Linked DNA regions of Thiocapsa rosea. The protein of the gene in region 1 interacts with the protein of each later gene in a pairwise test. Links are inferred from orthologs where the notes say so. Each region holds a gene or a part of one and is shown on either strand. Other genes may lie near its edges.

What was found.
Region 2: the proteins of leuS (region 1) and ligA interact in binary tests that used the Escherichia coli proteins (3 or more experiments, as listed by UniProt). The link is inferred for Thiocapsa rosea from one-to-one orthologs.

Annotation. Positions count from the first base shown.
Region 1 is NZ_RBXL01000001.1:2,118,391-2,133,912, forward strand. What follows is about bases 1,444-4,687. They hold leuS (leucine--tRNA ligase), read left to right. Parts: upstream 1,444-1,826; coding sequence 1,827-4,487; downstream 4,488-4,687. Other genes in these bases: BDD21_RS09460 (LPS-assembly lipoprotein LptE), read left to right, coding at 4,571-4,687. In the rest of the region: BDD21_RS09450 (zinc ribbon-containing protein), read right to left, coding at 845-1,384; more of BDD21_RS09460, read left to right, coding at 4,688-5,071; holA (DNA polymerase III subunit delta), read left to right, coding at 5,387-6,421; BDD21_RS09470 (glutamate-5-semialdehyde dehydrogenase), read left to right, coding at 6,764-8,038; nadD (nicotinate-nucleotide adenylyltransferase), read left to right, coding at 8,097-8,726; rsfS (ribosome silencing factor), read left to right, coding at 8,881-9,237; BDD21_RS09485 (helix-turn-helix transcriptional regulator), read left to right, coding at 9,247-10,212; BDD21_RS09490 (DUF29 domain-containing protein), read right to left, coding at 10,538-10,984; BDD21_RS09495 (dihydrofolate reductase), read left to right, coding at 11,183-11,707; BDD21_RS09500 (symmetrical bis(5'-nucleosyl)-tetraphosphatase), read right to left, coding at 11,891-12,778; Co2+/Mg2+ efflux protein ApaG, read right to left, coding at 12,805-13,179; BDD21_RS27780 (hypothetical protein), read left to right, coding at 13,337-13,504; BDD21_RS09510 (Gfo/Idh/MocA family protein), read left to right, coding at 13,636-14,571; BDD21_RS09515 (Crp/Fnr family transcriptional regulator), read right to left, coding at 14,743-15,426.
Region 2 is NZ_RBXL01000001.1:2,837,302-2,852,614, reverse strand. What follows is about bases 12,067-15,101. They hold ligA (NAD-dependent DNA ligase LigA), read right to left. Parts: upstream 14,702-15,101; coding sequence 12,431-14,701; downstream 12,067-12,430. Other genes in these bases: BDD21_RS12575 (cell division protein ZipA), read right to left, coding at 14,677-15,101; BDD21_RS12585 (segregation and condensation protein A), read right to left, coding at 12,067-12,247. Outside these bases: Trk system potassium transporter TrkA, read left to right, coding at 1-826; BDD21_RS12645 (ankyrin repeat domain-containing protein), read left to right, coding at 958-1,527; BDD21_RS12640 (BolA family protein), read left to right, coding at 1,651-1,968; BDD21_RS12635 (hypothetical protein), read left to right, coding at 2,148-2,597; BDD21_RS12630 (alanine/glycine:cation symporter family protein), read right to left, coding at 2,719-4,077; BDD21_RS12625 (inner membrane-spanning protein YciB), read left to right, coding at 4,340-5,014; BDD21_RS12620 (YciI family protein), read left to right, coding at 5,016-5,318; BDD21_RS12615 (peptidylprolyl isomerase), read left to right, coding at 5,438-6,319; BDD21_RS12610 (hypothetical protein), read left to right, coding at 6,580-6,801; BDD21_RS12605 (cytochrome c3 family protein), read right to left, coding at 7,055-7,684; BDD21_RS12600 (multiheme c-type cytochrome), read right to left, coding at 7,684-9,105; BDD21_RS12595 (cytochrome c family protein), read left to right, coding at 9,642-10,952; BDD21_RS12590 (carbonic anhydrase), read right to left, coding at 11,140-11,970; more of BDD21_RS12585, read right to left, coding at 11,975-12,066; more of BDD21_RS12575, read right to left, coding at 15,102-15,313. UniProt on the Escherichia coli protein: DNA ligase that catalyzes the formation of phosphodiester linkages between 5'-phosphoryl and 3'-hydroxyl groups in double-stranded DNA using NAD as a coenzyme and as the energy source for the reaction.

The DNA.
Region 1 (15,522 bases):
GCGCTCAAGGGCGCGACCCCGGATTCGGGGACGACGGAGCAGGCGCGCGGCGCGTTCCAGGCTCGTGCAGACACGATCCTTCGGGATCCACCCGGATCCTCGTCACCGCCCCTCTGTCCCAGACCTGAGAGTTTGCAGACGGCCGAACACGTCGGTCGCTGCTGCCCCTTCGGTGGGTCCCGACTGTCTGTGCAGTCCGGACCGCTCTCCAGAGTCGGTCGTTATTCCCGCGGTCCTTTTGCCTGAGCGATTCCGGGCAGTGTTGCGCCTTCGGCGCCGGCCGAGGCCGGACTCTCCCGCGGGACTTGACGCGAAACGAGACTATAAGCGCGGTGCGGTCGGATTTCCAGACGTGGCGGTTGCGGTCGTAAACCGCGCCCGGTGCGGTATGCGGCCTTTGTTGGATTGGATTGGTCGCGCCAGCTCCGACAACCCTCGGAGCTGGCGCGGTTTAAGGTGAGTCCCGGGAAAGGATCTACCGGAAGAGGCGCAACCAGGAAAAGTGGTCGAAGGCTCTACTCGTTGTCGTAATCAGATTCCGGGCGAACACGACAACGACAACGACAACGACAACGAGGCTTTGGTCATCCTCTCGTCCATGCCTCTTTTGTTCCCCAACCGGACGCAAGACTTCGGCCCCACACCCGGGTACGCCGACTTCAGTCGGCCCCCGGGGAGGCGGACTTCAGTCCGCCGTGCGGGCATGCTCGGGGGCCGACTGAAGTCGGCGTACCCGGGCGGTCGCGGTCGGCGACCTGGACACTGCCGAAGCGCAGCGTACCCAACCCGCGTCGGCATCACGGGGAGCAGTTGGGCACGCTACGGTTTGCCCAACCTACGGACTTCAACGCTTGTCGCGAGGCTCATCGCTGCGGCGGCGGAAGCTCATGCCGCCGCAGTCCGCGCAGGGCGGGATGCGCCCGGCCTTGACGAAATGGGTCTCGGCGCCGCAGCGGTCGCACACCAGGGTGCCGGGGCCGGTGACCTCTCCGGCCTGGTAGAGGCTCATCTGGCGCGCAACCTCGGCCCATTGGGCCAGTTGCAGGCTGGTCTGGTCGGCGACCTTGGTAAAGGCGTCCATCATGCGCTGCTCGATCAACTGCAGGTCGAAACGCCACCAATCGCGGATGTCCTGGCCGGTCTCGGCGATATAGTTGGCCGCATCCTCGATGTCGCGCTTGATGTAGTCTGAGACCTTGTCGGCCTCTTCGCGGGTCAGCTCGCCGAGCTCGACCATGTTGTCGCGCGCCTTTTCGAGGATCTCGCGGAACTTGGGTGCCGATTCTTCCCGGGTCTTTTCGATGGTCTCGTGGGTTTCGTTGAGCATCCGCTCGTAGGCATCCACCAGTTTGTCCGTCGTCGAGCCTTTGTCTTCTTCGTTCATCATCCTCTCCGGTGGGTAGAGCGCGGGGCAGCGCTTGCCGCTGCGTCAGCGCCTGACGCGTGGATTCCGAGACCGTCCATGATCATCTCCGTTGTCGTTGTCGTTGTCGTAATCGTAATCCTAATCGATGGTCGACAACGACAACGACAACGACAACGAACGGTTTCGACACATCTGCCGTGTTGCATGAGGTTAAAGTGTGCAGTATGGCCGCGATTTCGCAAGGCCCCGGTGCATCTCGAAATGCCTCTCACGGAGAAACGGAGCATACGCAGGAAAAATCTCGGAATCTCCGTGTCTCCGTGTCTCCGTGTCTCCGTGAGAGATTCTGCAACTGATCGGTGCTGAACCCCCCGATGTGTCCCAAGTCGCCGCGGATCCGTCCGCTGCGGTATCCTAACGCCCATCGCCGTCACCCCCCTTGCCGGAAGACCGAACATCCATGCAGACCGACTACGACCCGCAGGCCGTCGAGGCCGCGGCCCAGCGCTATTGGGAAGATCATCAGTCCTTCAAGGCCGTCGAGGACCGCTCGCGCGAGAAATTCTACTGCCTCTCGATGTTCCCCTATCCCTCCGGGCGGCTGCACATGGGGCATGTGCGCAACTACACCATCGGCGACGTGATCGCCCGCCATCAGCGCATGCTCGGCAAGAACGTGCTCCAGCCGATGGGGTGGGACGCCTTCGGTCTGCCGGCCGAGAACGCGGCCATCCAGAAGGGCATCCCGCCCTCGGAATGGACCAAGTCGAATATCGACTACATGCGCACCCAGCTCAAGCATCTCGGCTTCGGCTATGACTGGGACCGCGAGCTTGCGACCTGTAATCCGGACTATTACCGCTGGGAGCAATGGCTCTTCACGCGCCTGATGGAGAAGGGGCTGGTCTATCGCTCGCAGGCGACGGTCAACTGGGACCCGATCGACCGGACGGTGCTCGCCAACGAGCAAGTCATCGACGGCAAGGGGTGGCGCTCCGGCGCGCCCGTGGAGAAGCGCGAGATTCAGCAATGGTTCGTGCGCATCACCGACTATGCCCAGGAGCTGCTCGACGCGCTCGACGGCCTGGACGGCTGGCCCGAGCAGGTGCGCACCATGCAGCGCAACTGGATCGGGCGCTCCGAGGGTGTCGAGATGCGCTTCGGGATCGAGGGATCGGACGAGACGCTGGAGATCTACACGACCCGTCCGGATACCCTCATGGGCGTGACCTATGTCGCCGTCGCCGCCGAGCATCCGCTCGCGCGACGTGCCGCCGAGGATCAGCCTGCACTCGCGGCCTTTATCGATGAGTGCCGCAAGGGCGGGACCTCCGAGGCCGAGATCGAGACGATGGAGAAGAAGGGCCATCCGCTCGGCCTGAACGCACTGCATCCGGTGACCGGCGAGGCGGTGCCGATCTTTGCCGCGAATTTCGTGCTGATGGGTTACGGGACGGGTGCGGTGATGGCGGTCCCGGCGCACGACGAGCGCGATTTTCATTTTGCGCATAAATACGGCATCCCGATCCGGCCGGTGATTGTGCCCGAGGATTGGAAAGATCTCGCGCTGGAGGTGACGTCAGCTGCCGGAACACCCGCGGAAAGCTGCCCGGTCGTCGCGGTGCCCGGAGACGCGTCCCGAGTCCCCCTGGACTGGTCGCACTGGGACGAACGATTCGAGCAGAAAGGCGTCCTGATTAACTCCGGCCCTTTCTCGACATTGACCAGTAGCGATGCCTTCGAATCCATCGCGACCTGGCTGACGGAGCACGAAAAGGGCCGCAAACGCGTGAACTTCAGGCTTCGCGACTGGGGCGTCTCGCGCCAACGCTATTGGGGCTGCCCCATCCCGGTGGTCAACGGCCCAGACGGCGGTCTGCGCCCCGAGACCGACCTGCCGGTGCGCCTGCCCGAGAACGTCGTCGTCGACGGCTCCGGCTCGCCGCTGAAAAAGATGCCGTCCTTCTCGGATCTCCCCGGCGGCGAGACCCGCGAGACCGACACCTTCGATACCTTCTTCGAATCGAGCTGGTACTACGCCCGCTACTGCTCGGCCGATTGCGACACCGCCATGCTCGACGAGCGGGCACGCTACTGGCTACCGGTCGATCAGTATGTCGGCGGGATCGAGCACGCCATCCTGCATCTTCTTTACGCGCGCTTCTTCCACAAGCTGATGCGCGACGAGGGTCTGGTCGACTGCGACGAGCCCTTTGCTCGCTTGTTGACGCAAGGGATGGTGGTCGCCGAGACCTGGTACCGCGAGGACGCGGACGGGCGCAAGCAGTGGATCAATCCGGCCGAGGTGCAGACCGAGCGCGACGAGAAGGGTCGCTTGGTTCGCGCCTGGCTCGCGGCCGATGGTCTGCCGGTCACCTTCGGCGGCATCGAGAAGATGTCGAAATCCAAGAACAACGGCGTCGACCCGCAGGTCCTGACCGAGCGCTACGGCGCCGATACGGTGCGGCTCTACACCATGTTTACCTCGCCGCCCGAGCAGTCGCTCGAATGGAACGACGAGGGTGTGGAGGGTGCCTTCCGTTTCCTCAAGCGGCTCTGGTGGCTGGCGACGACCGAGGCGGAGACCATCCGCGGCGCGGGCGATCCGGCGGCGAGCGATCTGGACGAGGCCGCCGGTGATGCCAGGCGCGAGATCCACAACGTGCTCAAAAAGGCGCGCTTCGACTACGAGCGCCAGCAGTTCAATACCGTCGTCTCCGGCTGCATGACCCTGGTCAACGTGCTCTACAAGCTCGACCCGGACTCCCCCGCCCGCGGCACCATTTTGCGGGAAGGTCTGGCGATCGTGCTGCGTCTCCTCGCGCCGATCGCGCCTCACGTGACCCATCATCTGTGGCGCGAGCTGGGGTTCGGCGAGGACATCCTGGGCTCGACCTGGCCCGAGGTCGACGCCGCGGCACTCGTGCAGTCGATGATCGACTATGTGGTCCAGGTCAACGGCAAGCTGCGCGATAGCGTCAAGGTCCCTGCCGACGCCGATCGTGCGACCATCGAGTCCGCCGCGTTGGCGAGCGAGAACGCGCGCCGCTTCATCGGCGAGGCGAGCGTGCGCAAGGTCATCGTGGTTCCGAACAAGCTCGTCAACATCGTCGCCAACTGATGCCGATGCCCGCCGGACGATCCGAGATGCGCGTTCAAGCCCCGGCCGGTGGGTGGCGTGGTCGCCCGTCGCGCGCTTGCTCCATGGCGTCGGGCCGAACCGCCGTTCTCCTCATCCTGGGTCTGCTCTGTCTGGCTCAGCTCGGCTGCGGTTTTCGCTTGCGGGGTGTCGTGGAGATCCCGGCCGAGCTCAGTCCGATCTACATCCAGGCCGCCGGCAACTCGCCGGTACGCGAAGCCCTCGTCGATCAGCTTGCGGGCAGCGACGTCACCCTGGCGGAAACGGCGCGCGAGGCGAAGTTGATCCTGCGCATCCTCTCGGAGAGTCGGTATTCGCAAGTGGTTGCCGTCGACTCGGGCGGTCGCGTCCTGGCCTACGAGCTGCACTATCTGGTGAGCTACGATGCCGTCACGCCCGACGGCACTCAGAAGGTGCCGGGGCAGTCGCTCGATCTGGTGCGCAACTTCGACAACCCGGACGTGGAGGTCCTGGGTAAACAGCTCGAAGAGGCACTGATCTATCAGGATTTCGCACGCGACGCCGCGGATCGCATCCTGATGCGTCTGCGCGTGACGCTGATCTGACCGTCGGCCCAAGTTGTGCTTCTTAACGTCAGCACAACCTACAGGCTAGGACCTCTCACGGAGACACGGAGAGCACGGAGAATTCGAGATCTTTGCTTCGTGCACTCCGTGTCTCCGTGTCTCCGTGAGAGACATCTCAAGCTGGAATCAGGGCCGACCCCCGAACCCCGAACCCCGAACCCCGAACCCCGAACCCCGAACCCCGAACCCCGAACCCCGAACCCCGAACCCCGAACCCCGAACCCCGACCCCCGACCCCCGAACCCCCGAACCCCGACCCTGAACCCCGAACCCCGAACCCCGACCCCCGACCCCATGCGCCTGCGCTTCAACCAGCTCCAAGACGCCTTGTCCCGCGGTCTGGCCCCGCTGTACCTGGTCTGCGGCGACGAACCCTATCAGCTCGGCGAGGCGGCGCGTCTGATTCGCGAGGCGGCCCGCCGTCAGGGGTTCGCCGAGCGCGAGGTCCTGGATCAGGATGCTGCTTTCGATTGGCATGCCCTGGCCGCCTCCGCCGACGCCATGTCGCTCTTCTCCTCGCGCAAGCTCATCGAGCTGCGCATCGGTACGGCGAAGCTCGGCAAGGACGGAGGTGCATCGGTGCGCGCCTATTGCGATCGGCCCTGTCCGGACAACCTGCTCCTGATCATCGCGCCCGAGCTGGATCGCAAAGAGCTGCAGAGTCAGTGGGCCAAGCGAGTCGAGTCGGTTGGCGCCCTGGTGCAGGTCTGGCCCTTGAAGGGTCGGGAGCTGGTGCAGTGGCTCGGTCAGCGTCTGCAGTCGGTCGGGCTTCAGCCGGGGCCGGGTGTAGCCGAGCTGCTCGCCGAGCGTGCCGAGGGCAACCTGCTGGCGGCGGTGCAGGAGATCGAGAAGCAGCGTCTGCTGCGTGATCCGGGACCGCTCGCGCTCGAGGACCTGCTCGGGAACCTCGCCGACAGCGCTCGCTTCGACCTTTTCTCGCTGACCGACGCGGCCTTGTCGGGAGACCGCGCCCGCACCCAGCGCATACTCTCGGTCCTGCGCGCCGAAGGAACCGCCGATGTCCTGGTGCTCTGGGTCTTGGCACGGGAGCTTCGGACCCTGGCCGAGGCGGCCGGGGCGCGGGCAGGCGGTGCGCGTGGGCCGGGTGCTGAGAATGCCCGCATGCCGCCGCAACGTCTTCAGGCGATGGAACGCGCCCTTTCGCGTCTGTCGCCGACCCTGCTGCGCGCGCTGCTTCATCAGTGTTCGCTGATCGATCAGTCGATCAAAGGTCTGGCCGTCGGCGACCCTTGGCACCGCCTGGCCGTGGTCGCCGATGCCTTGGCCGCCGGTGGCTTTCGGGCGGGTCGGCCGATCCCGCAGCGCTGAGACGCGTCCGGCCCGGTCTTTCCGGTGTTCGCGCAGTGACTGCTTCTGTCTGATCGATCGCCGCTTTTCGAGTCCCTTTTCGGCCTCATTTCGCCTATACAGACCAGAGGCGGCGTCTTACACTGACCCCAAATGACTCGCCTTAAACCGCGTCCAGAGCGAAATGAGTCATTTTTGTTTTGTGTTCAGCGTCGGGGACTTCCTTGACCTTGGCGAGACGCGGTTTAAGTTTTTAATCTTTTTTTACTTTAAACCGCGCCAGCTCCAACGGTCGTCAAGTCCGCCGGGGCCGACCCCATCCAAAAACATCGCATGCCGCGCCGGGCGCGGTTTAGGTCCGAGATGAGCGAACGACAGATCACCGATATCGACGCCTACATGGCCGACCTTGGACGCCGCGCCCGTGCCGCGTCACGCGCTCTGGCGCGTGCAACGACTCGCCAAAAGAACGATGCCCTGTCGGCGATCGCCGACGCGATCGATGGCCGGCGCGCAGCCATCGTCGCCGCCAACCGGATCGACCTCGAGCAGGGTGCGGCCAAGGGTCTGGATGCCGCGCTGCTCGATCGGCTTGAGCTGACCGAGGGTCGCATCGACACCATGATCGAGGGCCTGCGCCAGATCGCCGCCCTGCCGGATCCCATCGGCGCCATCACGGATCTGGATTACCGCCCGTCCGGCATCCAGGTCGGGCGCATGCGTGTTCCGCTGGGAGTCGTAGGCATCATCTACGAATCACGACCCAACGTGACCGCGGATGCCGCCGGACTCTGTCTCAAATCGGGCAACGCAACGCTGTTGCGCGGAGGCTCCGAGGCATTCGAGTCGAATCAGGCGATCGCGGCCTGCATCGGGCAGGGTCTGGTCGAGGCCGGTCTGCCCGCCGACGGCGTGCAGGTGGTCGCCACGACCGATCGCGCGGCGGTCGGGGCCATGATCGCTATGCCCGAGTGTGTCGATGTGATCATCCCGCGCGGCGGCAAGGGTCTGATCGAGCGGATCAGCCGCGAGGCACGGGTTCCGGTCATCAAGCATCTCGACGGCATTTGTCATGTCTTCATCGACGCCGATGCGGATCTCGACAAGGCGTTCGACATCGCCATGAACGCCAAGACGCAGCGCTACGGGACCTGCAACACCATGGAGACCCTCTTGGTGGACGCGTCCGTCGCGGCGAGCATCCTGCCGCGTCTGGCGATCGCCTATCGCGAGAAGGGGGTGGAACTGCGCGGTTGTGCGCGCACCCGCGAGATCCTGCCCGAGACGATCGCCGCGACCGAGGCCGACTGGGACACCGAGTATCTGGCCCCGATCCTCGCCATCCGGGTCGTCTCCGGGCTCGATGCGGCGATGGATCACATCGCCGCGCACGGCTCGGCCCATACGGATGCGATCGTCACGGAGGACTACAGCCGTGCCCGACGTTTCCTGCGCGAGGTCGATTCGAGCTCCGTCATGGTCAATGCCTCGACGCGCTTTGCCGACGGGTTCGAGTATGGCCTGGGTGCCGAGATCGGGATCAGCACGGACAAGTTTCATGCGCGCGGCCCGGTCGGGCTGGAGGGTCTGACCTCGGTGAAGTTCGTGGTGCTGGGCGACGGCGAGGTCCGTACCTGATGGCCGAGGGGCTGCGAGAGTTCGCGGATCGGTCCACCGCTCGCGCGTCGACGCCTTGATGATCGGCATCCTCGGCGGCACCTTCGACCCCATCCATTTCGGACATCTGCGCCCGGCACTCGATTGTCTCCAAGCGCTTGGTCTGGACGAGGTCCGGTTCGTCCCGCTCAATGTCGCGGTGCATCGTGCGCCGCCGGTCGCCTCCTCGATACTGCGCTTGGCCATGTTGGAGGCCGCGATCGCCGGACAGCCGGGATTCGTCGCGGACCCCCGCGAGATCGAGCGGCCGGGCGGCTCCTACACCTACGACACCCTGATCTCGCTGCGTGCCGAGCTGGGCCGAGACCGCCCCCTGTGTCTGCTCATCGGCGCCGACGCCTTCGCAGGCTTCCCGGGTTGGCATCGCCCGGCCGATATCCTGGACTTGGCGCATCTCGTGGTGATGCGGCGACCGGGTGCGTCCGTCGCGCCGGATCCCGCCCTGCAGGCATTCTGCACGGGGCGTATCCGAGACCGGGCCGACGACTTGGCAGAGATGCCGGCCGGCCGCATCCTCTTTCAGGACGTGACCCAGATCGATGTCTCGGCAACCCGTGTGCGCGCGCTGATCCGACAGGGTCTGAGCCCGCGCTGGCTGTTGCCCGATACGGTGATCGCGATCATCGCGGCGGAAGGTTTGTATCGGTAGGCCGGAGGCCCGCCGACCCGAAGGGCAACGTTTGCACCGTCGCCCGTCGGATCAGACCAAGGAGGGTGTGGTCGTCGCCGCGGATCGCGGTGCGACGCAAACCCCCGTGCGACCGCTCGCGTCGCGCCCCTAATTCAACAGCAGAGGAGATCGCATGCAGCTTGAGACACTTCGGGAACTGGTGGTCGAGACCTTGAACGACATGAAGGCCCGCGACATCGAGGTGATGGACGTGCGGGGCAAGACCGCCATCACGGACTATATGATCGTCGCGTCCGGCACCTCGGACCGGCATGTGAAGGCCATCGCCGAGACCGTCGCCTATAAGTCCAAAGAGGCGGGCGAGACCCCGCTGGGTCTGGAAGGCGTCACCGAGGGCGAGTGGGCCTTGGTGGACCTCAACGGGGTCGTGGTGCATGTCATGCTCCCCAAGGTGCGTGACTTCTACAATCTCGAAAAGCTCTGGGCCGCACCGGCCGCCGTTGCGAAGGTCGCCGCCGTGCCGCTCTAGGCCGACCCGGTGGACCGCTTCGACCGGATCTTCGAGCTCAACCGCATCCTTCAGGCGGCTCGACATCCGGTCTCGCGGCAGCGCTTGCAGGACGCACTCGAGTGCTCGCGCGCGACCGTTACGCGGCTCATCGAGGACATGCGTCTGCACCTGAATGCGCCGATCGTCTACGACCGGGATCTCAACGGCTACACGTACGATCTGGCCGACGGGGCGATGTACGAGCTGCCCGGTCTTTGGTTCAACGCCTCCGAGCTGCATGCCCTGCTGACGGTGCAGCAGCTCTTGACGAGCGTCGAGCCGGGTCTGCTCGATCCGCATCTCAAGCCGCTGCAGAAACGCATCGGTGATCTCCTCGAGCTGCAACGCCCCGGTTTCGACGGGCTTTCGGCGCGGGTGCGGATCATGCAGGTGGGCGCGCGGCGCAGCGGCCGCCACTTTCAGACGGTCGCCGGCGCCTTGGCTCAACATCAGCGGCTGCGGATCCGCTATTTCAATCGCGGCGACGATCGGCACAGCGACCGCGAGGTGTCGCCCCAGCGTCTCACCTACTACCGCGACAACTGGTATCTCGACGCCTGGTGTCATCTGCGCGAGGGCCTGCGGACCTTTGCACTGGATGCGATCGAGGCGGCGCGCCAGCTGTCCACGACGGCCTTGCCGGTGGCGGACGAGGAGCTCGATCGACACTTCGCCGTCTCCTACGGGATCTTCGCCGGCACACCGCAGCAAACGGCCGTGCTGCGATTCAGCCCCGAGCGCGCCCGCTGGGTCGCCAAGGAACAATGGCATCGGGATCAGACGGGGCAATTCCTCGAGGACGGGCGCTACGAGCTGCGCATCCCCTACAGCAATGCGCTCGAGCTGACGATGGATGTGCTCAGGTACGGGCCGGATGTCGAGGTCGTCGAGCCGGCGATCCTGCGCGATCTGGTTCGGGATCGTCTCGCTGCGGCGCTCGCACAGTACGGCTAAACCGCGTCCGGAGCGAAATGCATCGTTTTTGGATTGGCCTGCCTCGGCTAGATCCTTGGGCGTCGGAGGTGACGCGGTTTAGGATGATTTACAGAAAAAGGAACCATCGTCGTGATTCGGCAACGGAAGTCGCCCCTAAACCGTGCGCAGAGCGAGATGCTCACTTTCGAGTGGGCTCGACGTTTGGTGCATGCATGGCCCTTAGCGGGGGCTCGGTTTAAAATAATATATTTTTTAATATCTTAAACCGGGTCGGCTCCGGCGGTCGTCAAAACTGCCGGGGTCGATCCCATCCGAGAACATCGCATACCGCGCAGGGCACGGTTTAGATGGCTTTTGGCTCGTCGCCCGGAACATCTTCGTTCAGGATCTGCTCGACGGTGAAGGGGCAGACCGGCGGGAAGGTCTCCTCGGCGAGGCCGGTCTCGCGGGCCGCTTCGAGGATGGCATCGCCATAGGCGTCCACGACGGCTTGCTCCAGCTTCGCCTTGAGACTGGGGTTCTGTGCGAGGTGCCGATGAAGACGTCGGCGCTGCTCTTTGATCGTCAGTGTCCAACTTCGACTGCGCCGATTGGGCTGGAATTGCCACTTGAGCAGATGTGTAAATAGCCGCGCGAGTCGGTTTTCAAGCTCCCGCAACTCGCTCTTGCCCATGCTCTCGATCTCCTCCGCGATATGCTCGATGTCGGCCTGGTCGATCCGTCCGCTGCGCAGGAGTGCGGCTTGGGTGTTGGCCCAGGCGTAAAAATCCGCGTCGTAGGTGCTCTCCATCTGAGTCCTCGGGGAATGGCTGCGGCGGTGCAGGTATGATGAGGTGATGTCCGGGAAAGGAACAAGCGGCGTGTGGGTGCGAATGTGTTCGCATGCATCGCCCTTCAGGCTTTCCTTCGTGCGCTTCGTGACTCCGTGAGAGATTCCGGAAACCGCTCGGTGCTTAGGGACGCAAAGTCAAACAAGGTGAGATCTGCCATGACATCGACCGAACGCCAAGCCCCGCCCCTCTGTCTGGTCGCCGCCATCGCGGACAACGGTGTGATCGGTCGAGAGAATCGACTGCCTTGGCATCTGCCGGCCGATTTGGGTCACTTCAAACAGCTCACGCTCGACAAGACGATCGTCATGGGGCGGCGGACCTGGGAGTCCTTGCCCGGCCTGTTGCCGCGTCGACGCCACATCGTGCTGTCGCGTGATCCGGCATTTCGCCCGGACGGCTGTCTCGTCGTGGATTCATTGGATGCCGCGATCGATGCGGCCGGGCCGGTCCCCGAGCTCTTGATTGTCGGCGGGGCAGCACTTTACGCCGAGACGCTTCCGCGCGCAGACGTTCTCTATTTGACCCAGGTGCGTGCCGTTATCGAGGGCGATGCCTGGTTTCCGCGCTGGGATCCGGCGGATTGGGTCGAGGTGAGCCGGGTCGAGCGTCCGTCCGACGAGCGCAATGCGTATGCGATGACCTTCTCGGAGCTCTGCCGCGTGTCCGGGGCTTGCCCATAAACCGGGCCGCGACGCTGATCGCGGCAGTAGTGCAAACAAGCGCGGTAGGGTGGACGAGCGAGAGCGAAGTCCACCGAACCCTGCGCCGGCGCCGGTGGGCTGCGCTGCGCTTGTCCATTACCCTACAGCGCTTGTTCATACGGGTCTCGTCCAGACGGCGGGCAGATGAACAAGGCCCGGGCTTCAGTCGGATCCGGGCCGCAGATAGCCCGCGCAGTCGATCTGGATCGGTGTGATCGACCTCTTTCCGTCGCCGTCGCCGTCGCCGTCGCCGTCGCCGTCGCCGTCGCCGTCGCCGTCGATCCGGATCGCGGTCAGCGCGCCGCCCCAAAGGCAGCCGCTGTCGAGTCCCCAGACGTTGTGCTCGGCGAGATAGCCGATGGTGGACCAGTGGCCGAAGATAATCCGATCATTGCGGGTGCGCCGGTCCTGCATCCGAAACCAGGGCAGGCGTCCGGCCGATTGACTCCCGATCTCGCCCTTCTCGCCCAGGGCAAGGGCGCCGTCAGACGCGCAGAACCGCAGTCGCGTCAGGCAGTTGGTGATGAACCGCAGACGGTCCATGCCGGTCAGATCGGGTGACCAGCGCTTGGGTTTGTTGCCGTACATGGCCATCAGGTAAGCGCGATAGTCCGGCCCGCGAAGGGCCGACTCGAGTTCGTTTGCGCGGGCTTGAGTGTCTTGAAGGCTCCATTGCGGCGGAACACCGGCATGGATCATCGCGAAACCGATGTCAGAATCATGATGCAGCAACGGGCGATGGCGCAACCAGTGCAGGAGTGCGTCGCGGTCCGGCGCCCGCAGGACCTCGTCGAGCGTGCTCTTGCCCGCGTGCCGGGTATTGCCTTCGGCCAAGGCGAGGAGATGCAGGTCGTGGTTGCCGAGGACCGTGACGGCACAATCGCCTAGATCGTGCACGAACCGCAGTACGGCTAGCGATTCAGGCCCGCGATTGACCAGGTCGCCGACGAGCCAAAGTCGGTCCACACCCGGATCGAACCGGAGCCTGTCGAGCAGTTGCCGCAGCTCCCGATAGCATCCCTGGATGTCGCCGACGGCATAGATGGACATGGCCGTGTCGGTCCCGCTCGTCTCGCTCAGTGAATGGTCATGGCGGACGCCAACGAGAAGGCCGGAATATCGGCATCGAAGCGGGTCCCATCGTCGCTGATCATGCCGTAACTGCCGTGCATGCTGCCGATCGGGGTAGCGATGATGGTGCCGCTCGTATACTCGAAACGTTCACCCGGTTTCAGGTGCGGCTGCTCCCCGACAACACCCTCTCCCCTGACCTCCTGAGCCTTACCGTCAGCGTCCGTGATGATCCAGTGCCGATCGAGCAGTCGCGCCGATTGGTCTCCGTGATTCTCGATCACGATCGTATAAGCGAACACATAACGTCCTTCTCCGGGGGAAGATCGTTCCGGCTGGTACTGACTATTGGCCGAAATCTTGATCGAAAACTCTTTCACCTGAACCTCCACGTCGCAGACAAGCGCATCGGATCGCGTGATAATACACACGGCCCCGTTGCGCGATCCAGGCACATCGGAGCCCCTAATCCATTTCGCTGTCCATCAAGGACAGCGAGCCACGCAGCCAGAGTCCTAATTTCAGGTCGGTCGACGCATGCGCCCCAACTCATCTCCTCCCAAGCCCGATCTCGTGGTGTTGGTGATCGCCTTTGCGTTGATCGGAATGGTGGCGACGGTGGCGTATCAAATCGGCCTGTACGCGAGTGTCGAGCGTGCACCGATCGCCAAGCAGGCGGTCGCACCGAAGGATTTCGGCGGCTGAGGCTGAAGGCGTCGCCACCCGGGAGGGCAACGTGACATCAACCGATTCTCGGGACGCCATGCCGTGCGACGCACGCCGACCGCCCGTATCCGGGGATCTCCGAGGCTCAACAACGCATCCGGTCGCAGCCTATGTCCGATAAACTCCGCGTCGCCGTCATCGGTGTCGGCTATCTGGGGCGTTTCCATGCCCTGATCTACTCGCGCATGCCTGATGTCGATCTGGTGGGCGTGGTCGATGCCGACCCGGCCCGAGCTGCAACGGTCGCCGCCGAGGCCGGTTGCGCCGCCTGTGCGCGGATCGAGGATGTCCTCGGGCGGGTCGATGCGGTCAGTATCGTCGTTCCGACGACTGCGCATCTCGAGGCGGCGGCGCCTTTCCTCTCGCGGGGCATTCCCGTCCTGCTCGAAAAGCCGATCGCGGCGAGCCTGGCCGACGGGGTCGAGATCGTTCGCCTTGCGCGCGCGCACAATGCCACCCTGCAGATCGGGCATGTCGAGCGGTTCAACGCCGGCGTCATGGCCCTGGCGCAACGTATCCACGCGCCGGTCTATATCGAGGCCCAGCGGATGGGCGGATTCACGGAGCGCGCGACCGATGTCGACGTGGTCTCGGATCTCATGATCCACGACATCGACATCATCCTTTCGCTGGTCGGGGGCCGTATCGCCAACATCTCGGCCGTAGGTGCATCCGTCCTGACGGATCATGTCGACATCGCAAGTGCCCGATTGGAGTTCGACCAAGGCACCGTGGCCAACGTCGTCGCCAGCCGCGTCTCGGAGAAGACCACGCGCCGGATCCGGGTCTTCCAACCGGGCAGCTATCTCTCGCTCGACTTCATCGAGCAGACCATCGATATCGCCGCGCCCCGCAGCATCGCCGGTTCCGCACGCCCGGAGATCACGCGCGAGCGCATCAATGTCGAGCCGGTCAAACCGCTGGATCTCGAGCTTGCCGAGTTCGTGCGCTGTATCCGCGAGGGACGCCCGCCGCTGGTGGACGGTCAAACCGGGTTGAACGCGCTAGAGGTTGCTCTGGAGGTTCGTGCTCGTACTGGTCATTAAGCGACGATTCAGAAACTCGGTGAACACCTTAATGACCTACATATCGCGGTTTTTTTGAACCGGTCCTAAACCGCGTCCGGCGCGACATGCGTCGGCATCCCTTCGCCCCCGTACCCCGCAGGATCAACCGCCCGCGCGCGACCCGGATCGCTGCGGCCGACATGTCGCCTCTCAGCCCAGGAATCGGTCGTAAATCGATTCCGACTCCCCGTAACAGCCGCAGGCTGCGGCTTTCAGTCCGGCCCGATCGAGAACGCGAATGTCGCCGCGGCTGTAGTGAATGAGATTGCGCTTTTGCAGCGCCGTCGCAGCCTTGGTCACGCCGACCCTGCGCACCCCGAGTAAGACGGCCAGGAACTCATGGGTGGCGTGGAAGTGATCCGAATGCGCCCGGTCCTGAGTCATCAGCAACCAGCGGGCGAGACGCGCTTCCAGCACATGGAACCTTGTGCAGGCGACCATCTGCTCGACCTGATTCGTCAACACGAAGAGATAGCGGTTCAGCGTGATCCGGAGTGCGACGCTCTGCCCGAGCGCCTCGGGGAATCGCTCCACTGTCATACGCCAGGCGGGACCGGCACCCCGGACAACGGTGCGCAGCAGTGTCACGTCGATCCCCAAGATCAGTGGTGTTCCGATCATTCCCTCGCTGCCGACCAGTCTGACCTCCAGACCGGCGTGATCGATCGGCGGCGTCACCAGAGAGAAGAAGCAGTCCGTGGGGAAGTAGACGTGGCGGATCTGCTCGCCGGGCTCGTTGATCACCTCGTCGAGCGCAAGCTCGACCGACTCGCAGCGGGTCAGCACCTGCCGATGATCCTCGTCCGGCAGAGAGGCGAGAAGACGATTGTCCAAAAGAGCGGAATTCCTCTCGGGATGCACGGGCGTTTTCCTCATGGCAGGCATGGAACGGAAACACCCGACAAGCGGAACGCGTTGCCGGGGAAACCG
Region 2 (15,313 bases), 720 kb from region 1 along the record:
GGTCGCGGCCATCTACCGACAGGATCGCGCCATCGAGCCCCAAGGCGATACCGTCATCGAGGCCGACGACGAGATCTTCTTCGTCGCCGCCCCCAAGCACATCCGTTCGGTCATGAGCGAGCTGCGGCGTTTGGATCGCCCCTACAAGCGCCTGATCATCGCCGGCGGCGGCAATATCGGCACCCGGCTCGCCGAGGCGCTGGAGCTCAACTACCGGGTGAAGATCATCGAGCGGGATCTGAAACGCTGCAAGCGCATCGCGGAGAATCTCGAGAAGACGATCGTGCTGCACGGCGACGCGGCGGATCGCGATCTGCTCCTGGAAGAGAATATCGAGAACACCGATGTCTTCTGCGCCGTCACCGACGACGACGAGGCGAATATCCTCTCGGCGATGCTCGCAAAGCGGCTGGGTGCCCGCAAGGTCATGGCCTTGATCAACCGGCCGTCCTATGTGGAACTGGTGCAATCCGGGGCCATCGACATCGCCATCTCGCCGCAGCAGGCAACCATCGGAAGCCTGCTCAAGCATATCCGGCGCGGCGACGTGGTCGTCGTGCATTCTCTGCGGCGCGGTGCGGCGGAGGCGATCGAGGCCATCGCCCACGGCGACGAGTCCTCCAGCAAGGTGATCGGGCGCAGCATCGAGAACATCCGGCTCCCGCGGGGTACCAGTATCGGCGCCATCGTCCGTGGCGACGAGGTGCTGATGGCGCACCACGACACCGTCATCGCCGCGGAAGACCACGTCATCCTCTTCCTTCAGGACAAGGCGCGGATCCCGGAGGTCGAGCGGCTGTTCCAGGTCGGGGTCACCTTCCTGTAAGGCGCCTAACTGCGTCGCATCTCGCGCATCCGTGCGATTCAACCGCGCCGACCGGCGCGATCCCCGAGTCTGTCTCTCGGGTTGCCGATTCGCATTGGCCGACCGGTTCCGGGTCCGGAGAATGGGCGGCCATGAATATCCTCCTCCGTATCCTCGCCCTCGTCGCGATCGCGATCCTCGTCGCCTTCGCCGTCATTCACCGATCGGACTCGACGCCGGACGCAACGGGCACAGCACTCCTCGATGTGGCCGAGCAAGGCGACCTCTCCGCCCTGAACGCACTCTTGAAGCCGTCGACGAAGGTCGACGTGCGCGACAGCTGCGACTGGACGCCGCTCATGAAGGCCGCACTCTACGGGCACGCCGATGTCGTGGAGCGCCTCCTCGAGGCCGGTGCCGACATCGACGCCCAAGACAAGGGCGGTTATACGGCCATGATGCTCGCGGCCTCGAACAATCACGCGACGATCGTGGATCGACTCTTGAGCAAAGGCGCCATGATCGATCACCAAGAGCAGACCGAAGGCTGGACGGCCTTGCTCTGGACCGCCGGCAAAGGCCACGCCGAGACCGTCGAGGTTCTGCTGCGCCGGGGTGCCGATCGGACCCTGAAGGACTTCGGGGGCAACACCGCCGAGGACCACGCCCGCGAGGCCGGATATGAGGCCGTCGCGGAGCAGCTCGCCGAACGGAGCCGCTAGGCCGCGTCCTGCATCGCCTGCGGTGATCGCTGATCGCAGCGGACACGGCGCTTGCGCAGACAAGGGTTGGCCCATAGTTCCGAAAGACATGCCCGGATGGGCAAGCCGAGCCGAAACACCCCGATGAACAGAAAAGCCCGTATCGAAGACACGTTGAAACACACCTTCGACCCCATGCATCTCGAGGTGGTCGACGAAAGTCACATGCACTCGGTCCCTGCCGGTGCCGAATCCCACTTCAAGATCCTGGTGGTCAGCGAGACCTTTGCCGACAAGACCCTGGTCGCCCGGCATCGTCTCCTTAATCGCGCCCTCAGCGGCGAACTCGAAGGCGGACTCCATGCCATCGCCCTTCATACTTGGACCCCGGACGAATGGTTCGCCAAAGGCGGCGTTGCACCCGAGTCACCGCCCTGCCAGGGAGGCTCGAAAGCCGGTTGACCGCAGAATCAGGCGCCCGGCCCCTGAAAACCCCATTACCAGATAAAAAAAGTATATTATTGGCGCACGCAGTGTGAACTCCTGTGCCATGCTTAAGGCAAGCCGGATGAGTTGAGGTCGGTTCGGGTTCGCAGCGTCAGCAAGGCTGTTGCTGATTGCCGGCTTCGGGGCGAGCACCCGTGCGGCAGCACAACGAAAATAAAAGCATGTCGCCCGGGTCCGCATTGGATCAGGCACGCTCTCGCAGGGTCCTGCCGCGAAGTGGCCTGAGGACTGAATGTGAGTCGATCGACATGAAGACATCGAACCTCTTCAACGCTCGCGCGTTGACCCGCCCATTGCTCGTCGCCTTCTCGTGCGCGAGTGTCGCCGCAGCGGCTGCGGACGTTTCGGACATCGAGCTGCGTCGCCTGTTCGAGCCGAGCACCAGCGAGCGTGCCGCCGAGGCCGAAGGCAAGATCTATATTTACGAGGGGCTGCGCGACATCGACGTCCAGCGGGCGATGGACGAACAATTCGGTCGCGTCGAGAACATGATGTTCATCGGCACGATCAAGACGGATGAAACGGGCAAGACAGCGCGTGACTCGAAGACAGGCGTAGCCGTGACGTCAGATGACGGCTGCTGAACCTGCGCTCGGTATACTCCGGGCAAGCGGCCGCGGTGCCTGGATGGTCGCCGTGGTGACTCGGACGCGGCCGACCATTCAAGGTCGGCCGCCCACCCGAAACGGCGCCCTTCGCCGGTACTCAGGTCACAACGCGCCGATTGATCGGATCCGCGAAATAGTCGTGCGTCATCCGAAAGACCACCGGACTGAGCAGGAGCAGTGCGACTAGATTGGGGATCGCCATCAGAGCGTTGAGTGTGTCGGCGACCAGCCAGATGAAGTCGAGTTCAAGCGTTGCCCCGACCGGAATGACCGCGACCCAGACCAACCGAAAGGGAACGATGGCATGGATGCCGAACAGGTATTCCATGCAGCGCTCGCCGTAGACGCTCCAGCCCAGGATGGTGGTGAAGGCAAAGAGCGCCAGCCCGAAGGTGACGATATACCCGCCGACCGACGGCAGGCCGGCGCTGAAGGCTGCGGCGGACAAGCCCGCCCCGGTCTCGCCGCTCATCCACTCGCCCGTCACCATAATCACGAGCCCCGTGATGGTGCAGATGATGATGGTGTCGATGAAGGTGCCGAGCATGGCGACCGTGCCTTGCTGGATCGGATCGTTGCTCTGTGCCGCCGCATGTGCAATCGGCGCGCTGCCGAGCCCTGCCTCGTTGGAGAAGATACCCCGGGCCACGCCCATCTGGATGCCCAGCATCAGGGTCGCACCGGCGAATCCACCCGCGGCCGCCGTCGGCGAAAAGGCATGCAGCACGATCTGGTAGATGGCCTCGGGAATCTTCTCGATGTTGAAGGCCAGAACCACCAAACCGCCGACGACATAGGCGATCGCCATGAAGGGCACCAGCTTCCCGGCGACTTGGGCGATCCAGCGAATTCCACCGATCAGGACCAACCCGACCATCACGGCCATCGCGATGCCCGACCAGAGCTCCGGAATCGCGAACTTGCCGCTGAGGGCGTGGGACACGGAATTGGCCTGGACCATGTTGCCGATCCCGAACCCGGCGAGCCCACCGAAGATCGCGAAGGCGGTGCCGAGCCAGAGCCAGCGACGGCCCAGACCGTTCTTGATGTAGTACATGGGGCCGCCGACATAGTTGCCCTTTTCGTCCACCTCACGGTACTTCACCGCGAGCACGCCCTCGGCATATTTGGTGGCCATGCCGACGAGTGCGGTGCACCACATCCAGAACAAGGCGCCGGGACCGCCGATGGCGATGGCCGTGGCAACGCCGGCGATGTTGCCCGTTCCGATGGTCGCCGCGAGCGACGTCATCAAGGCATTGAACGGCGTGATGTTGCCCTGTCCCTGTGCATGCCGTCCGGCCCACAGCATGCGGAAGCCGAACCCGAGCTTCAGCAGCGGCATCAAGCGCAAGCCGATCATCAGGAAGAGACCGGTTCCCAGGATGAGAACCAGCATGGGAGGGCCCCAGACGAGCCCGTTGATCGTGCCGACCCAACTCTCGATCGTCTCCACGTGACGCATCCCCCTTGAAGTGAGAACAAAAACCGGACGCAACTATACACGTCAACCCGGTCGAACGCCTTTGCCCTGCCCGCCCGATCCCCGTATCCTATCGCGCACGACTGCGGGATCGAGCAGCGCCTCCGTCTCGGCGACCGTCGCCCCCGGCGACAGGCTTGAAACCGCCGCCGCTTCACGCTGTCGAACCGCGCGGTTCCCGCCCGAACACATCATCCCGACTCACCACGCATGCCATATCGGCGACCCCGGCCTCATGAAACTCTTTGTCGACTTCTTTCCGATTCTCCTGTTCTTCGCCGCCTATAAACTCGAAGGCATCTACGTCGCGACCGGCGTCGCCATCCTCGCCTCGGCCATCCTGGTCGGCTGGTCGTGGATGCGGCGGCGGCATGTGGAGACCATGCCGCTGGTCACGCTCGGGTTGCTGGTGCTGTTCGGCGGGCTGACGATCGCCCTGCGCGACCCGATCTTCGTCATGTGGAAACCGACGATCGTCAATTGGCTGTTCGGCGCAGCCTTTCTCGGCAGCCAGTTCATCGGAAAGCGAACACTCATCGAGCGGATGATGGGAAAGGCCGTCGAGCTCCCCTCCGCGGTTTGGACACGCCTGAACATGATGTGGATCGGTTTCTTCATCGTCACCGGCCTCGTGAATCTCTTCGTCGTCTATATCGGCAGCGGGTTCTTCGGTGCCCAACAAGCCCTGATCCTCGCCTCGGGTCTGCAGGATATCGACCTTTCGGCCTGCACCGAGCGCTTCAGCGGCGAGCTGCTCTCGCTCTGCAACGATACCCATGCGCGCGAGGACATCTGGGTGAACTTCAAGCTCTTCGGTATGATGGGGATGACGCTCGTGTTCGTCATTGCGCAGGCCTTCTACCTGTCCCGCCACATGACGGACGAACCCCGGACACTGGAGACCGACTGACGTGCTGTACGCCATCATCGCCGTGGATCACGACAAGAGTCTCGCGGCACGCCTGAGCGCGCGGCCGGACCATCTGGCGCGCCTGCAAGCCCTGCAGGACGAGGGTCGCCTGGTCATCGCCGGACCACATCCGGCGATCGACAGCCCGGATCCGGGTGAGGCCGGTTTCTCCGGATCCCTCATCGTCGCCGAATTCCCCGATCTGGCCGCGGCCGAGCAATGGGCGGCCGCGGATCCGTACAAGGCTGCCGGCGTCTACCGAGAGGTTCGGGTCAAGCCCTTCAAGCGGGTGTTTCCGACCTGAAGCCCGAACCCGGACGCCGCTCGCCGGGGCGGACGATTCCCCTCATCCGCCGTCTCTCCCCATTGCAATTGCCGGCATCCTTGGATGCCAATGAATCCCAACATACGGAAATCATCATCATGAAGACGACTCGCATTCCCCTCCTCCTGTGTGCCCTGTTGGCCGCAGGTGTCGCCGTGGCGCAGGACGCCAAGGACGCCGAGGTCCAACCGCAGGGCGACGACGTCCTGATTGCAACGGTCAACGGCACACCCTACGGGCTCGAACTGTTCCGTCTCTTCTTCCTGGAGCGCCTGCAGCAAAGTCAAGGCCAGAATTCGCCCGAACTCCAAGAGCAAGCCTTCAACGACTTCATGAGTCTTGTGGTTGCCTCGCAGGAGGCCGCGCGGCGCAATCTCGAGAAAGACCCGGACGTCGGTGTCGCCATCGAGCTGCAACGCATGAAGATCCTCTCCAACGCGGCTCTGGCCTCGATGGCCGAGGAGATCGAGCCGACCGAAGACGAGCTGAAGAAGGCCTACGACGAGATCAAGGCCAGCGCCAGCCAGACCGAGTACAAGGCGCGCCACATCCTCGTCAAGGACGAGGAAGAGGCGAAGAAGATGATCGAGGAACTCGAAGGCGGTGCCGATTTCGGCGATCTCGCACGCGAGCACTCGCTTGGCCCGACCGGCAAGAACGGCGGCGAGCTCGAGTGGTTCGACGCCAATCAGATGGTGGCGCCCTTCTCCGAGGCGGTCGCTGCGATGGAGGTCGGTACCTACACAAAAACACCCGTGCAGACCCAGTTCGGATGGCACGTGATCGAGCTGCAGGACTCCCGCAAGGCCGAGCCCCCGAGCTTCGAGGATGCCAAGCAGCAGCTCACGGCCCTGCTCAAGCGCCAACAACTCTCGGCAAAGCTGGCCGAGATGCGTGACGGCGCCATGGTGGAACTCAACGAAGAAGTCGTGAAGCTCAAGCCGACCGACGAGAGCGCGGCTGAAGGGGCCGCCGAGTAACGCCTCAGGCGCTTTTCGGCCACAAGCATCCCGACTGCGCGTGGCAGCACGACCTGTAGGGGCGAGCGCATTCGCCCCTACAGCCATCACGGTTATCCCTCCGCCGGCTCGAACGTCGGCGCATACTCGACTATTTCACTGCAACGACACGGAAAATGACGCGGATGCGACCGGAATCACGGTTCGCTGTCACCCACGGCATTGCGTTCCTGCGCTTTTGTATTAGAATTTGCTTATGTAATGAATGACGGAGAGATCCTATGATCTCCTGCACCACGTTGCGCTCGACCGTTGTCTTGTCCGCCGGACTGCTCCTGTCCGGCATCCTGCTGCTCGGACTCGCGCAGAGCGCCGCTCTACCCGTGCCGACCGCCCATCTCGCCCTGCTCGCGGTTCTCGGCGGTGCCGTGACGTTGGGCTTCGCCTTCGCGCTCGCGGTCTCACCCTGGTCACGACACTATTTCGACAACTGCGAGCACTGAACCTAAACCGCGTCCTGAGCGAAATGCTCATTTTCGAGTGAGCTCGACGTTTGGTGCATCCACGGCCCTTCGCGGGGACGCGGTTTAAGGTGATTTCCGGAAAAGGATCTACCGGCAGAGGGGCAACCAGGAAACGTGGTTGAAGGCTCCAGTCGTTGTCGTTGTCGTGTTCGTCCGGAATCCGATTACGATTGCGACAACGACAACGATTACGACAAATTCTGCGAGTGTTTGCTCGAGACTTCTCGCGGACTCAGTGCGCACTCATCAGCTGCTCGGCCGTTCCCGGCTCCAGCCCGAACTCCTCTTCGACCATCCGGTTCCATGCGTCGCGTTTGAAGGTGCTCTCGTCGGGCACCTTGCGATGCACCAGGTTGTAGTGGCAGTCGATACAGGACTTGCCGTCCGTCTCCTCGCGATGGATCGCCGCCGTATCCGCACGCTTGCCCTGGATCGCATCCTGCGTATGACAGCGCTTGCAGGTCGCCGAGTCGCGGGCTTGAAACCATCTGCGCGCGGCGAAGGCGGCCTCGGGCAGGTGTAGGGCATTGATCACCGGGTCGTCGTAGTCCGGTCCGAAGAGCTGCTTGAAGAGGTCCTTCGATCCCACCGCATGGTCCCAGGTCGCCGCGAAGACGCCTTCTGAGACGTGGCAGTCACCGCAGGATGCGCGCACCCCGGATGCCGAGTCGTAATGGACGGTTTGCCGATAGCTCTCTTCGGCATAGGTCATCGAATGGCAGGTCGTGCAGAAGGCGTTGGTGCTGGTGTAGTGATCGAACTCAAGCAGGAAGGTCATGAAGAGCACCCCGCCGACACCGCCGACCACGAGCGCGATCAGCACATGGCGGGTGATGAACACAGGTGCGCGCAGCTTGCCCATTACTCGGCCTCCCGGGGTGCGAAGCCGAGGATGGCGCTCGCCTGATCGGGCTGATCCAGCCACTCGTGCTGCCCGTTTGCGCGCAGCACGGCGTCCACCAGCTCGTCTGCGTGCTCGCCTGCCACCGCCCGCGCCTCCGGGAGGAAGCGTGCATAGAAATTGCGGCCGACCAGATACATGCCCTCCCACCAGGCGTGGTTCGGACTCATCATGGAGGCGCCGTGTCGGGCGCGTGCGCCTTCGTCGTGCCACAGCTCCCAGTAAGTGAACTCGATCGGCTCGTCGAACGCGGTCGGAGTGAGGAGACCGCGCTCGTAGAGGCCGGCCATGATCGCCCGTGCCGGTTCGCCGAATTTCGTGTTGTAAAGCTCGACAACCGCGTCGAACTGACGCATGAAGCTCTCGGTGAAGCCCTTGCCGTGACATTCGACACAGACCAGGGACATGGCTTGACGGCGCCGCTCGGGTGTCGCCACCGCCTTGACGGTCCCGACCGTGCCGTCGGCACGCGTCAGCTCGGTGCCGCGCCGCGGCGCAGGCTCGTCCGCGGGCAGCTCCATCTTGTGCCCGTCTTCGAAGATGACCAGGAACTGGCGCTTGGAGACCGGCGTATTGAGGCTCCAGACGTTGCGCAGACCCACATCATGGGTCGAGGGCAGCTTACCGGCGGCACCCATATGACAGGTCACGCAGGTCGGCGCGGCCGTATAGTCGCGCCCGGCATTCCACTCGGCTGCATCAAGATTCATCTCGTCGCGATGCGCGGCATAGACCATCCCGTGTTTGGACGCCTCGAAGACCTCCTTGTCCGGCGAGTCCGGGCCGGAGTGACAGCGCACGCACGCCTCGGGCTCGCGCGCCTGGGCCTTCGAGAAGCGATGCCGGCCGTGGCAGGATGAGCATGACCCCTTGGATCCGTCCGGATTGATCCGCCCGATACCCGAGTTGGGCCAGGTCGCGGGATCCAAGGTGCCGTCACCGCGCACCTTCACCCGCGAGCCGTGACACTGATCGCAGGATGCGGCCTGCATGGCCGCGCCGCCGACGTTTTGCGCCAGTGCCGGAATGCGATCCTCGATGATGGAGTACGCCTCGGCGTGGACCGAGCCTTGCTGCTCTTCGAACTCTTTCGTGTGACAGCGCCCGCAGTCCTTCGGCGAAACGATGGTCGCGATGACCTGGCCCTCATGCTCGATGGCGTCCACATCGGAACGCTCGGCCCGATGGCAATCCATGCAGTTGACACCCGCGGCGGCATGGGCGCTGTCCTGCCACTGCTGCGCCAGCCCGCTCGATGCCTTGGTGTGGCAACTGACGCAGGCGCTGCCGGCTTCGTGGCCCCAGTTGCTCGGGTCGAGTTTGACCTTGTCGGCCGCTGCGGGCACCGCGATCGACAGGGTTAGAGCACAAAGAAGAAGCAATCGTATCGGTATCGAGACTGGAATAGCGCACATCTGAACAACCTCTGAAGACTGCCGGAAAGAACGACGCGTCCGATTATAGGGCGGCCGGACCGAGCAATCTAATTCAGAACCTATCGATATTCTGTTGTTGACCCATCGGATGACCGACGGAGAAAAAAGGGCTAAAGCAACGAACAAAAAGGCTCTTTTTTTTCTTTTCATTATGCGGCTATTTCGAATAGACAGGGTGTGGCCCGACCGAAAGATCCAGAAGGCCCCGGCCTGAACCCATTCAATTTAAACCGCGCCTCACCGAGATGGAATATATCTCTGAAGCCAAACGCAACATGAAAATGACGCATGTCGCTCTGCCGCGGTTTAACGCATTAGAATTTAATTAAATGCTATGGGTTTGGACCGGAGCGAGACAGGAACCGAATTTCATTGACTGCAGGCACTTTTCCCGACGGCATCAATAGTGAACAATTCACGACGGTCGGACAGGCGTCCGTGTCACACCGTCCACATCACAAGAAGATAAGGAGCGACACCCCATGCAACCTATACTCGCGGGACTCTCGATCGCATTCGGCCTTGCACTCGGTCTCGGAGGTCTCGCCGCTCCGGCGGCGGCCGAAGACACCTCCGAGCCGATCCACCTGATCTCGTCGGAGGTTTGCCAGACCTGTCACGAGGAGATCTACCGGCAGTGGAAAGGCTCCATGCACGCCAACAGCACTGCGTTGAAGGATCCGATCCACGGCACCTTCTACGAGATGGAGGTCGGAGATCCGAGGGCCGAAGGACAGGTGCACAAGAAGTCCGGCACCTTCCCGATCTGTCTGCAATGTCACGCACCGAACGCGGCCCGCGACCAGACCACCAAGCTCGATGCCCATGTCGCCTACAGCGAAGGGGTCAATTGCGTCGCCTGTCATACCCTTCAGAGCTACAAGGGCATCCAGGGCGAGGACGGCAAGATGCGCCTAGGTCTGAAAGCCTACGAGCTGTCGGACAAGCTTCAAGGTCCCGCTGCCTTCCCGCGCGGCGTCCAGCAGCTGGCAGCGGCCGGTGACGACCTGTTCGGCGGTGCGGTCGACGACGCGGCGGGCTCGCAGAAGCCGAACCCGCATTTGGGCGAGCCGGTGGAGATGGACGGGATCGAGATCCCCGCACTGACCATGGAGGCCAGCCCCTTCCTGATGAAGACCTCGGATGCCTGCATGGGCTGCCACGATCAGCGCAACAATCCGCAGGACGTCCCCTTGTGCGCGACCGGCAACGAGTTCATCGCCAGCGGCAGCAAGGTTGCCTGCCAATCCTGTCACATGCCGGTCTCCAACGGCCTGGTGGATCACTCCATGGGCGGCGGACACGACCACGGCATGCTCAAGCGGGCCGTCGTGTTCGACGTGCGCACCGAGATCGACGGCGATGTGCTGAAGACGACCGTCCTCATGCAGAACTCGCAACCCCATTCGGTACCGACCGGAGCGCCCTTCCGCAACATGTATCTGAAGCTCACCGCCTATGACGATCAAGGCGAAGTGGTCTGGCAAAACTCGGAGAGTCATCCCTCCAAGGACGATCCCAAAGGCTACTTCTTTTACGGCCTTGCGGACGCTCAGGGGATGCCCGCACCGCCACCCACCGCAACTCAGCTCGGCGATGACACCCGGCTCAAGCCCCATGAGACCCGCGAAATCCTCTACGACATCCCTGCGGAAGGGGTCGTCTTGGTGCGCGGCGAGCTGTACTACAACCTCTTGTGGCCGTCGCTGGTGGAGAAGTTCACGCAGCTGCCGAGCGAGCTGACCGATCCGGTGCTGATGGCTGCCGTGGAGCAGAACATCTCCGCACCCTAAACCGCGCCCGGTGCGGTATGCGTCATGTGTTGGCATGGCGTGGCCGCGCCAGCTCCGACGACTGTCGGAGCTGGCGCGGTTTAAAGAATTGAAAAATTTTAAATTTTAAACCGCGTCTCACCGAGATCGAGAAGATCTCCGAAGCCAAACGCAACATGAAAACAACCCATGTCGCTCTGGACGCGGTTTAATAGCGGAAAAGCGAGAAGACCGGACGGCCGTTCAAGGGCTGGATGGGACGCGCGTTCATCCCCGTGGCCCGCGCAATGCGCTGAATCTGATCGGCGCTCACCTCGAGCGGTTCGCGAAAGACGAACCAAAGCACCGGCTCGGTGCAGGGCGGCGTAACCAACGAGCCCGTATATCTGTAATAGCTGCGATCCACCGGCAGCAGGAAGAGAGGGTTGATCCCCACCTGACGTTGCCGCACCCGCTCTCCGGGCTGGGTCGGCAGATACTCCAGGATCCGATCGAGGATCCGATTCTCGCGCTCGCCGGCCCGCAGCGGCACGGCGACGACGGCATAACCGCCCTTCCCGTCGCGATGCAGCATATGGATCTCGGCCTCCGCCGCAACACCCTGGAAACCATGCAGACCGGGGACGTGGAAGCTGAACTCGGCGAGGTCGTAGGCCTGTCCGCGGATCACGAGCGCACTGCCGGGCGGGGAGATCAGGCGGACTCCGCGGCCGGTATTCTCGGCCTCGAGGAGCTGCGATCGATAGCGGAAGAGCAACGGCGTGTAGCTCACGCGCTGGGTTTCGACGATATCGATCGGCGATTGCAGCTCGCCCCGCGCGCAGGTCTCGTACTCACCCCCGAGATCGCCCCACTGGTCCGGACCCGCGACCCCCGAGTAGGACCAATCGGGTGTCCCGGTCGTCGCCGCTTCGCGTGCGACGCCATCTCGGCAAAAACCGGCCGCGACCAGGCACAGAGTCAACTGCACAAGACGCCGCCGTCGGGCAGCATCCGGGCGCTCCGGGCGTCCAGGGTTCTCCGGGCGGACGCGTGTCATGGCATCACTCCTTGCGCTTTTTGATGCCGGCAATCGGCACGACCCGAGAATCCGGGGGCTCGTCGACATAGTAGGGGCGCTCGCCGCCGCGGCCTTGCGCGTCCGCAAGCTCCTTCTCGCGGGCGGCGATCAGCCCGAGGCACTGACGCACGTCCTCGATGGTCGGCTCCGACAGCGGATGACGCATCCCTGGCGGCGGGGTGACGTCTCGGATGATCGCCGACAATGTCTTGCGCATCGCGATCAGGATCTGTTGCTCTTTGCTTAAATCATGCATTGGGGAACCCGTAGAGTCTGGAGAGACGCGGTTCGATCGCGGGAAGCAGGCGATCGCTGTCGATGCGGTTCTGACGACCGCTCTTAAACCGCGCTCAGCGCGGTATCAGCAACATTGGGGCGATGCCGGAAGAATCCGGAAGCGCGCAGACATCGTTCGGACGTCGCTCGCAAGTCGTTTGGATCAAGGGCGATCGAGCAACGCGCTCAGCATGGCCTCGTCGAGAATCGCAACACCGAGTGATTGTGCCTTCTCGAGCTTGGAGCCCGCCGCCTCGCCCGCAATCAGATAATCCGTCTTCTTCGAGACGCTGTTTGTCACCTTCGCACCGGCGTCCTGCAACCGGGCGGCGATCTCCTCGCGCGGCCGGCTGAGTGTGCCGGTGATCACGATCGTCTTGCCCTCGAGGGGCAGCGCTTCCGAGGTCTGCGCAGGAGCTGGCGCGTCGGGCCAGTGGATCCCGGACTCGAGCAACCGCTCGATCGCCTCCCGATTGTGCCCTTGCGCGAAGAAGCCCGCAATCTCCGCCGCCACCACGGGGCCGACTCCTTCGACGAGCCGCGCGCTGTTGAGGTAGAGCTCTTCGAGTTCGGCCGCGCGAAGTGCAGCGAGATCCTCGAAGCGCCCCGCCAACGCCTGCGCACGCGCGGGGGTCAGACCGGGGAGCTTCAGTCCCGCCAGCCAGTGTGCAAGGTCGCCTTGCGCCTCGATCTGCGGATGCTCGATCAGGAAGCGATGCAGCGCGTTCGCGGTGTCCCGACCGACACCCTTCACGCCCCGATCGCGGACGAAATCCGCTTCTCGCGTCCGCACCAGCTCGGCCATCCCGCTGAACCGGGCGGCCAACGCCTGCGCGGTCGTCTCGCCGACATCCGGAATGCCGAGTGCGAAGATAAAGCGCGCGAAGGTCGTGGACTTGCTGCGCTCCAGGGCGTCGATCAGGTTGGCCGCGGACTTCTCGCCCATGCGTTCGAGGCCGACGAGCTGCTCCGCGGTCAGCCGATACAGATCGGCAGGCTCGCGAACCAACCCCAGATCGACGAGCTGCTCGATCAGCCTCTCGCCGAGACCCTCGATATCCATGGCGCGACGCGAGGCGAAATGCCGGATCGCTTGCTTGCGCTGCGCGGGGCAATAGAGACCGCCGGTACAGCGTGCCACCACCTCGCCCGGCGGGCGCAGCACATCGGACCCGCACACGGGACACTGGGCAGGCATCTCGACCGGCACAGCACCCGGCGGCCGGCGATCGACCAGGACGCTCACGACCTCCGGAATCACGTCGCCCGCGCGTCGGATGACGACGGTATCGCCGGCACGGACATCCTTACGGACGACCTCGTCCATGTTGTGCAAGGTCGCGTTGGCGACGGTAACACCGCCGACCTGCACAGGCCGCAGCCGCGCGACAGGCGTCACGGCGCCGGTACGTCCAACCTGGAACTCGACCGCCTCGACGAGCGTCAGCTCCTCCTGCGCAGGAAACTTGCGTGCAATGGCCCAACGCGGATGATGGCTGGTCGCGCCCAGGCCGATCTGATCGGCGATCCGGTCGACCTTGAAAACCACGCCGTCGATCTCGTAGGGCAGCGCATCGCGGCGCCGTCCCAAGTCCTCGAAATAGGCGCGACATCCGTCCGCTCCCGCGACCTGCCGCAGCTCTTTGGAAATGGGGATGCCCCAACCGGCGAGCCGTTGAAGCATCGCGATCTGGCTCTCCTCGGGGTCGATCGAGAGCTCGCCCCATCCGTAGCAGCAAAAGCGCAAGGGGCGCGTGGCGGTGATACGGGGATCGAGCTGGCGTAGGCTCCCCGCGGCCGCATTACGTGGATTGGCAAAGACGCGTTCGCCCCGTTGCGCGGCGTCCCGGTTGAGCCGCTCGAACCCCTCGCGGGTCATATAGACCTCGCCGCGCACCTCGAGCACGTCAGGCCAAGCCTCGCCGACGAGGCGCAGGGGCACGCTCTTGACGGTACGCACGTTCGCGGTGACATCCTCGCCGGTGGAGCCGTCGCCGCGGGTCGCAGCCTGAACCAACAGACCCGCCTCGTAGCGGATGCTCATGGCAAGGCCGTCGAGTTTGGGCTCGGCGGTGTAGAGGATCGGATCGGTACCCGGCAAAGCGGCGGCATTCCGACGATCGAAATCCGCCAGCTCGCCGTCGCTCATGGCGTTGGCGAGCGAGATCATGGGCAGACGGTGACGGACCGCAGCAAAAGCGGAGAGCGGCGCGGCGCCGACCCGCTGGGTCGGCGAATCCGGCGTTATCAGATCCGGATTGGCAGCCTCGAGGGCTTGAAGCTCGGCGAAGAGACGATCGTATTCGGCGTCCGGGATCTCCGGATCGTCGAGAACGTAATAGCGGACATTGTGGCGGGCGATCTCCGCGCGCAGCCATGCGGCGCGCTCGGCGGCGGCATCCGCACCGATCAACGCTCCGCCGTGCGTGCCCATCGGCGCTCGTTGTCGAGCACGGCTTGGCGCAGGTCCTCTTCCTTCCTCACCGTGAGCGGACGGCGTGTCTCGTCGAGCACCTCGCCGTCGAGTTCGCTGGCGAGCTTGCGGGCCGTGGCAATCATCTCTTCGAGGATGGTGATGTCCTCAGGGCGTCCGTCGAGCTGGGCGAAGAGCATGAGACCCGGAGTCGAGAATTCTTCCATGCCCTCGAAGGGGAAGGTCCCCGGCTTGACCATGTTGGCCATGCTGAAATAGATCCGCGTGTCGTGGTCGAACTCGTCCAGACAGTGGAAGATGTCCATCCGGCCGGGACGCAGACCGCAGATATCGGCGGCATCCATCAACTCCGGACCGGCGAAGGGCTCACGGCGCGCGCTGACGCTGAGCTGAATCAACAGCGGCTCCATGTCCGCCGGCATGTCCGTATCCGGCTCGTCGTCCGAATACAAGGCGTCGTCCGGGTCGGATTCGGCCTCCGACTCCGGATCGAGGCGGCGCGAACGCGCGGCGGGGGATCGGCCGGGCCGAGCCTGATCGGGCTCGCTCCCGCGCTCGTCGTCGGCGCCGCGCCCGAGCCGCGGCTCGCGCTTGCCGGTCGAAAGACCATAG